Regions from separate parts of the Pseudoalteromonas sp. JC28 genome, predicted to be linked through region 1. Evidence: predicted binding sites of a transcription regulator. Region 1 holds the regulator's gene; the other holds the start of a gene.
What was found. The regulator ArgR, encoded in region 1, controls arginine synthesis, uptake and breakdown. The targets are predictions, from matches to a motif close to ANTGAATANNTATTCANT.

Region 1 (4,023 bases):
CTATGTTGTTTGAGTTGGTATTAGCAATGCCAACTCGTTCCTAAATTCCGTTATTTTCCGTACTATTACCAAGGTTTAGCTACAATTGTGTAGCTATGTGTAAGGGTGTCATGTTCGATAAGTAAGGCACTGTCTCCTAGTGTGAAAGTGTTATCTTCATCCGAGCGCACTTCGATGAGTTGATCTGTTCCTTGAATATATACTCTGGCTTGACCGAACGTGTTGCTAACTCTTGATGTTGCAATAACGCATTCGAGCCCAACCAGCGCTTGCTTTGATGTGGTTTCTTGGCTTTCGAAAAAGCGTCGTAGTGGCCTTACAATGACGGCGGTTAGTGGTAATGCTGCAATGAGGCTGGCAAGCATAAATACCGTGCCCATCAGGTAGTAAAAAATGCCATTGCCCAGTAGGTAAGCAAAAAACTGTTGCACATAGATACTGATAATCCAGCCCAGCGCGATGATTAAACTCAATGAAATACTGACAGGGACGCCGCCAAAAGCGACTTCCCAAAAAGAACCAGAGCTTGCGCCTTCGGCTTCAATATCAACATCGCCTTCTAAGATATCGATATCAGCAAAACCGAGTAAAGCAATTAACCAGAACAACAGCACTATGAGTAATAGTGTTGAAAAAATAACAGTGGGAAACGTAAATGCAGTATTTAAAAATTCCATTGCTGATCCTAGTTCCTTGTATTTCCTTTTAAGCGGTTAAGTCAGTGAATTGTCCACTCAGCGCCGCAAGGTGTCTTTGTGTTTATCAAGCGGTGAGCTCCGCATCATAGAATGTGAGATGATTGAGTGAAGCGAATAGCGTTCGTGTCCGGTAAGACGGAGACACTGTAGGAAACAAATCCGAGAAGCTAATCAATCAGCTTAAAAACCATCCATGCGTAGTGAGAAAACTTCACATGCGTTTCTAAAGTTGCCACAATTAGACATATTATGTCAAACGTTTTTTGCTGTAAAGATAAGCAATTTATTCTGTTTATCGTGATAGTGGGGAGGCGTGTTCGTAGAAGCTAGAGTATCAGAGTATGTGCTAACCTGTGAGTTAGCACCGATAAAAATAATAGACTAAACGTTATCGAACAGGGTTTTTACTTTATCTAAAGTAACGTCGATTTCAGATACTTTGGCAGGGGCAATAAAAATCGTGTCATCGCCAGCGATGGTACCTAATACGCCGTCTGCGGTGCCTAATGAGTCAAGTAGTCTCGCAATTAACTGTGCAGCACCGGGACTGGTTCGAATAATAATCATCATTTCGTTGTGCATAATATCAACGACTAACTGACGTAAAGGGCTTTTTGCTGTTGGCACGCTCATTTCAGCGGGTAAGCAGTAAACCATTTCTTGCTTGGCATTGCGGGTACGCACAGCACCAAACTTGCTCAGCATGCGCGACACTTTGCTCTGACTGACGTTGTCAAACCCTTGTTGTTTTAGAGCATCAACAATTTCACCTTGAGAGCCAAAGTTTTCTTCTTTTAAAATGGCTTTAAATGCTTTGATCAGTGCTTCTTGTTTTTCTTGCGGCTGCATAGTCTGTCTTCTTTTACGGCTAATCTTTAAATTCTACACAAAACCGCCGAGATTCCCAAATTTGCGCGATCAAAATGGCAGTCGTAAAGCATAAGTGTACAAAGTGTCGCGATCTTTACACTTTTATTTAAGACATTAGTCAAAAAATCTCGAAAATAACCATGATTAATTTGTGTTTAACAGCGCTTTTCATTATCTTTACTGCACACTCAATTCCACCTTCAAATTATGGAGAATTCAAATGAAAGTTGCTGTATTAGGTGCCGCTGGCGGTATCGGTCAAGCTCTATCTTTATTGCTTAAAAATGGTCTTCCAGCTGGCTCTGAGTTAGCGCTTTATGACGTTGCACCTGTTGTACCTGGTGTTGCAGTTGACTTATCTCACATCCCAACTGCGGTAAAAGTAGCGGGTTATGGTAAAGACGACCTAGACCCGGCTCTTGCAGGTGCTGACGTAGTGCTTATCCCTGCTGGTATGCCTCGTAAGCCTGGTATGGACCGTGCTGACCTTTTCAACGTTAACGCAGGTATCATCAAGACACTTGCTGAAGGTATCGTTAGAAGCTGCCCTAAAGCACTTGTTGGTATCATCACAAACCCAGTAAATGGCACGGTACCAATCGTTGCTGAAGTGTTCAAAAAAGCAGGTACTTATGATCCAGCTCGCGTATTCGGTGTAACAACCCTTGACGTTATCCGCGCTGAAACTTTTATCGCAGAGCTTAAAGGCCTAGACGTTGCTGAAGTTAAGATCCCAGTAATTGGTGGCCACTCTGGTACTACAATTCTACCTCTACTTTCTCAAGTTGAAGGTGTTGAGTTCACTGACGAAGAAGTTGCTGCACTAACGACTCGTATCCAAAACGCGGGTACTGAAGTGGTTGAAGCTAAAGCGGGTGGCGGTTCAGCTACACTTTCAATGGGTGCAGCAGCAGCACGTTTCTGCTTCTCACTAGTGAAAGGTCTACAAGGTGAAGAAGTACTTGAGTACGCATACGTTGAAGGTAACACAGGCGATGCAACATTCTTTGCACAGCCAGTTATCCTTGGTAAAAACGGTGTAGAGCAGTTACTTCCTTACGGTGAGCTAAGCGCGTTTGAGCAAAAAGCAAAAGACGACATGCTAGCGACACTTGAAAAAGACATCAAAGAAGGTGTTGATTTCATGGCGTAAGCCAAATTGATACAAAAAACCAGTCGCTTCACAGTGACTGGTTTTTTTATGCTTGATTCTTCTTATACCAGTTGTATTAAGTAAATGATCTATCTTGAAGCGGGGAAATAGCTTTAGTAGCAAGGCAAAAATTTTGCTATTTAGTTGTTCTAAATGAGAAATTTTTAACGAAGCTAATATGCTATTTCACCCTTCAAATTGATTAGAGAATTAATTCAATTGGTATTAGTGAAGAATACGTGCTCTAATAGTTCCTTCAACCGCACTTAACTCTTTCAACGCCACTTCAGAGTGGTCGCTATCGACGTCGATAACCACGTAACCAATAGATTCATCTGTTTGTAGGTATTGCGCCGCAATATTGATACCATGCTGAGCGAACGCTTGGTTGATTTGCGTTAGTACGCCTGGGCGGTTTACGTGTACGTGTAATAAACGACTTCGGTTTGATAATTCAGGTAGAGAAACCTCTGGGAAGTTCACAGCCGTGACTGTTGAACCGTTATCTGAATACTTCGCCAACTTACCCGCGACTTCTACACCGATGTTTTCTTGTGCTTCTTGGGTAGAACCACCAACGTGTGGGGTTAGCAGTACATTGTCAAACTCGCGTAGTGGTGAGACGAATTCTTCATGATTAGATTTTGGCTCAACGGGGAATACATCAATAGCAGCGCCGGAAAGTTTCTTTGCCGCTAATGCTTCAGCTAAGGCGTCGATATCAACAACCGTTCCGCGTGATGCATTAATTAGTATTGCGCCTTGCTTCATCACTTCAATTTCGGCCATGCCGATAAGGTTTTTGGTCTGCGACGTTTCTGGTACATGCAAACTGACCACATCCGCTCTTTGTAGCAGTTGCGTAAGCGTGTGTAACTGGGTTGCGTTACCAAGCGTGAGCTTATCTTCGATGTCATAAAACTCGACGTTCATCCCGATATTCTCAGCCATAATGCCAAGCTGGGTGCCAATGTGACCATAACCGATAATACCCAGCGTTTTACCACGGGCTTCGTATGAACCGTCGGCAGATTTATCCCATTCACCGCGATGTGCCTTTGCGTTACGTTCAGGAACACGGCGCAATAACAAGAGAATTTCACCCAGTACGAGCTCAGCCACAGAGCGGGTGTTAGAAAATGGCGCGTTGAATACGGCGATACCGCGTTTTTTAGCGGCATCCAAATCCACTTGGTTGGTGCCGATGCAGAAACAGCCAACAGCGACCAGCTTTTCAGCCTGTTCTAATACTGCTTCCGTAAGGTGGGTACGTGAGCGGATCCCGACAAAGTGAGCATCTTT
Region 2 (4,023 bases), on a different contig from region 1:
GTTGGCATTGTCGCCGCCATGAATGTGTCCAAGGTTTAAAGTTGGGTAAGGAATAGCAAAATGTGGAGTTGAATATTTATTCTTTAATTCTTCTCTTAATTTTAATAAATTTGCAATCACCTGATGCATGATTTCAATAGCATTTAAGCCACGCTCTGGATCTGAGCTATGGCCTGAACGACCAACTATACGGATGGCGGTCGTCATATGGCCTTTGTGGGTAAATACCGGCACCATATCGGTGGGTTCACCAATAACGCAGCGCGCCGGCTTCAAGCTTGGATGTTTAGCAATTTCCTGAGCGCCAGCCATGGTGGTTTCTTCATCGGCGGTGGCTAAAATCATGATAGGAGCACTTTGCTGTAATTCATCAAGCTCTGAGATTGCATTCAATACGAAAGCAAAAAAACCTTTCATATCAATACTTCCAAGACCATATAATTTATTATCTTGCTCGCTTAATTTAAAAGGATCAAATTGCCAGCGGCTATCGTCGAATGGCACGGTATCCGTGTGGCCGGCCAACATTAATCCACCATCGCCATTACCTCGTCTTGCAATTAGATTATATTTTCCTTTTGCATGTTCAAGCTCTGTTACTTCGACAGTAAATCCTAACGTTTCGCACCACTGTGCGAGTAGCTGGATCACATTCTGATTACTCATGTTGAGACTTTCTTCTAATGCACTGATAGATGGCGCGGCGATCAGTTGCTGATACATTTCCATAAAAGCGGGCAATTTCATAAAAATTCCTAAAATACTTATTCAAAGTTCTTGCATAAAAATATAAAGATGTTTAGAGTGAATATCAATTCACTTTTTTAGCATAAATATATTTTTGGAACAGCAATGCGACGATTTGACTTCAACAATTAGCAGAACCAACCCTAATCAAACTTTTTTAATCTTGAGAACACTATGTTGAAAGTATCTATAATCGGAGCGAGCGGCTACAGTGGCGCTGAGCTTGCTAAGCTGGTTGCCAAGCATCCTGCCTTCACACTTGCACATTGCTTTGTATCTGAGCAAAGCTTAGACAAACACAAATTCATCAGCGATTTATATCCAGAATATTCGGGCTTGCTAGATATTGAGCTGCAACCCTTAAATGAGCAAGCTTTTTCGTTGATAGAGCAATCATCGGATTATGTGTGTTTATGCACGGATCACAAGGTTAGCGTAGAGCTTGCACCGATATTTTTACAGATGGGGAAACGGGTTTTTGACCTATCTGGAGGTTACCGTTTATCTAGCAATGAAGACTACGAAAATTACTACGGCTTTTCTCACCCGCATCAAGACTGGTTAGCGCAAGCGCAATACGGACTAGCTGAATGGTACGGCGATGCTATTAAAACGGCGAAGTTGGTGGCGGTCGCGGGCTGTTATCCGACTGCGGCACTCAATGCACTTAAGCCATTACAACAAGCTGATCTGATAACAGAGCAGCCAGTTATCATCAATGCTGTTTCAGGTGTTACTGGCGCAGGTAGAAAAGCGAATGTCGCCACACACTTTTGCGAAGTATCTCTTGCACCGTACGGTTTGTTTACGCACAGACATAGTCCAGAAATAGAAAAGTACCTTGAGCACCCAGTGTTGTTTACGCCGCATTTAGGGAATTTTAAGCGTGGTATCTTGGAAACGATCTACGTCACTCTGAAAGAAAATGTCACACCAAATCAAGTCGATGCCGCTTACCAAGTGCTTGCCGATGAGCCGCTGATCAGATTAAAGGGGAGTCAACTTCCATCAATCAAAGCCGTTGAAAATCAGCCTTTTGTTGATATTGGTTGGCAGCAAAAGGGCAATCAACTGATCGTGGTTGTCGCGATTGATAACTTGCTTAAAGGGGCTGCAGGCCAAGCATTACAATGTATGAACTTGGCGGCAGGACTTGAGCATTATCAAGGTTTAGGAGTATCAGCATGAGCAAACAAACTTGGGTGATAAAACTAGGTGGTGCGGTGTTGAATCAAGAGGGTGCAGCGCAAGCATTGTTTTCAGCTATCAAGCAAATTCAACAGGACGCACCACACAAGCAGTTTGTGATTGTTCATGGTGGCGGGGCGCTGGTTGATAAGTGGCTTACCGATGCTGGTTTTGCTACTGCAAAACATCAAGGACTGCGGATCAGTCCGCAAGAGCAAATGCCCTATATTGTTGGTGCACTTGCAGGCTGTGCTAACAAGCAACTGATGGCGGATGCCATTACCGCCACGCTCAAGCCCGTTGGGCTGTGCTTATATGATGCAGGATTTACCACAACTCAAAAGCTTAAAGCGCTTGGCCGTGTGGGTAGCTGTGAAGCGAGTGAAGGGGGCATGCTTGAAGCGGTGTTGGAGTTTGACAGGTTACCTGTTGTTAGTTCAGTTGGTATTGGCGCTGACGGCCATTTATACAACGTGAATGCGGATGAAGCAGCAGCAGCTATCGCCAGTAAGCTTGGTGCAGAACTTATTTTTATGACTGACGTTGAGGCGGTACTTGATGGCGATAAACAGCCATTAAATCAACTTAACGCGGAACAGATCTCAACGTTAATCGCGCAAAAGGTCATTGTGGGCGGGATGGAGGTCAAAGTTAAGACCAGTCTTCACGCTGCCCAACACTTACGACGAGGGGTGTACATCTCTAGCTGGCAAAAGCCAGAAAATTTAATTGCGTTGCTCAATGGTGAGCACGTAGGTACACAAATTCTGCCGTAGGAAAACACCATGACTAAGCATTTTTTAACTGGTTTGGAATTAGACCAAACTAACGTTTTGAACTTATTAAAGCTTGCAAAAAATATTAAAAATCAACCGCAAGAATATAACCAAGCCTTAGCAGGCAAATCGATTGTCACGTTATTCGAAAAGCCGAGCTTAAGAACGCGGCTGTCGTTCGATATCGGTATCCATAAACTGGGCGGCCATGCTGTGTATTTAGATCAGCAAAACGGTGCAATGGGGGCGCGTGAATCCGTAAAAGATTTTGCGCTTAATATTTCTACTTGGGCCGATGGCCTTGTGGCTCGCGTAAATCATCATAGCACGCTTGAGACGCTCGCTGAGTTTTCGTCGGTGCCTGTTGTGAATAGCCTATGTGATTTATATCACCCTTGCCAAGCGTTGGCTGATTTTCTCACCTTATTTGAAACTTACGACGATGTCAGCCAGATCAAAATCGCTTACCTCGGTGAAGGCAATAACGTAACACATTCATTAATGTTGCTTGCGGCAACGTTAGGTACTGATTTTGTGGCGGTTTGTCCTAAAGGTCATTCTCCAGATGCACAGATTGTAAAGCAAGCTGAACAAATTGCGGCGGTAAATGGCGCCTCAGTTCTGGTCAGTGATCGGGTAGAAGCGGCGGCTGGTGCCAATGTGCTCTACGCTGATACTTGGGTTTCGATGGGGAATAAAACGCCAATTGAACAGGTGAAAGACACCTTTATGCCATATCAAATCAACCAACAATTAGTTGAAGCGTGTGGCGCACAAGCCATTTTGCATTGCCAGCCAGCACATCGTGAGTTTGAAATTACTTCCGAAGTGATGGATGGGCCAAAGTCAAAAATTATTCAACAAGCTGAAAACCGCATGCATGCTCAAAACGCATTGCTGGTATCGCTGTTAAACAAAGATTACGTTTGAGGTTAAAGAACATGAGCAAGATTAAAAAAGTGGTACTGGCTTACTCTGGTGGATTAGACACATCAGCGATTGTGCCATGGTTAAAAGAGAACTACGGTTGTGAAGTTGTCGCCTTTGTTGCCGATGTAGGTCAGGGTGAAGAAGAACTGGTTGGGGTTGAAGAAAAGGCAATCGCATCGGGTGCCTCTGAGTGCCATATCGTCGACTTAAAAGAAGAAATGGTTAGCGACTATATTTATCCAACTCTTAAAACTGGTGCTATCTATGAAGGGACATATTTACTGGGTACTTCGATGGCGCGTCCTATTATCGCCAAAGCACAAGTTGAAATCGCTCGTAAAGTTGGCGCGGATGCACTTTCGCATGGTTGTACAGGCAAGGG

Region 2: the regulator ArgR is predicted to act here: its motif matches at 804-821, upstream of argC (N-acetyl-gamma-glutamyl-phosphate reductase).

Annotation. Positions count from the first base shown of each region.
Region 1 covers NZ_QOKX01000004.1:302,551-306,573, forward strand. The annotation lists gene DS891_RS11160 (OB-fold-containig protein) at 66-677, opposite strand; gene argR (transcriptional regulator ArgR) at 1,080-1,547, opposite strand; gene mdh (malate dehydrogenase) at 1,789-2,721, shown strand; gene serA (phosphoglycerate dehydrogenase) at 2,947-4,023, opposite strand, start outside.
Region 2 covers NZ_QOKX01000008.1:167,322-171,344, forward strand. The annotation lists gene argE (acetylornithine deacetylase) at 1-747, opposite strand, end outside; gene argC (N-acetyl-gamma-glutamyl-phosphate reductase) at 925-1,935, shown strand; gene argB (acetylglutamate kinase) at 1,932-2,711, shown strand; gene DS891_RS18530 (ornithine carbamoyltransferase) at 2,721-3,641, shown strand; gene DS891_RS18535 (argininosuccinate synthase) at 3,653-4,023, shown strand, end outside.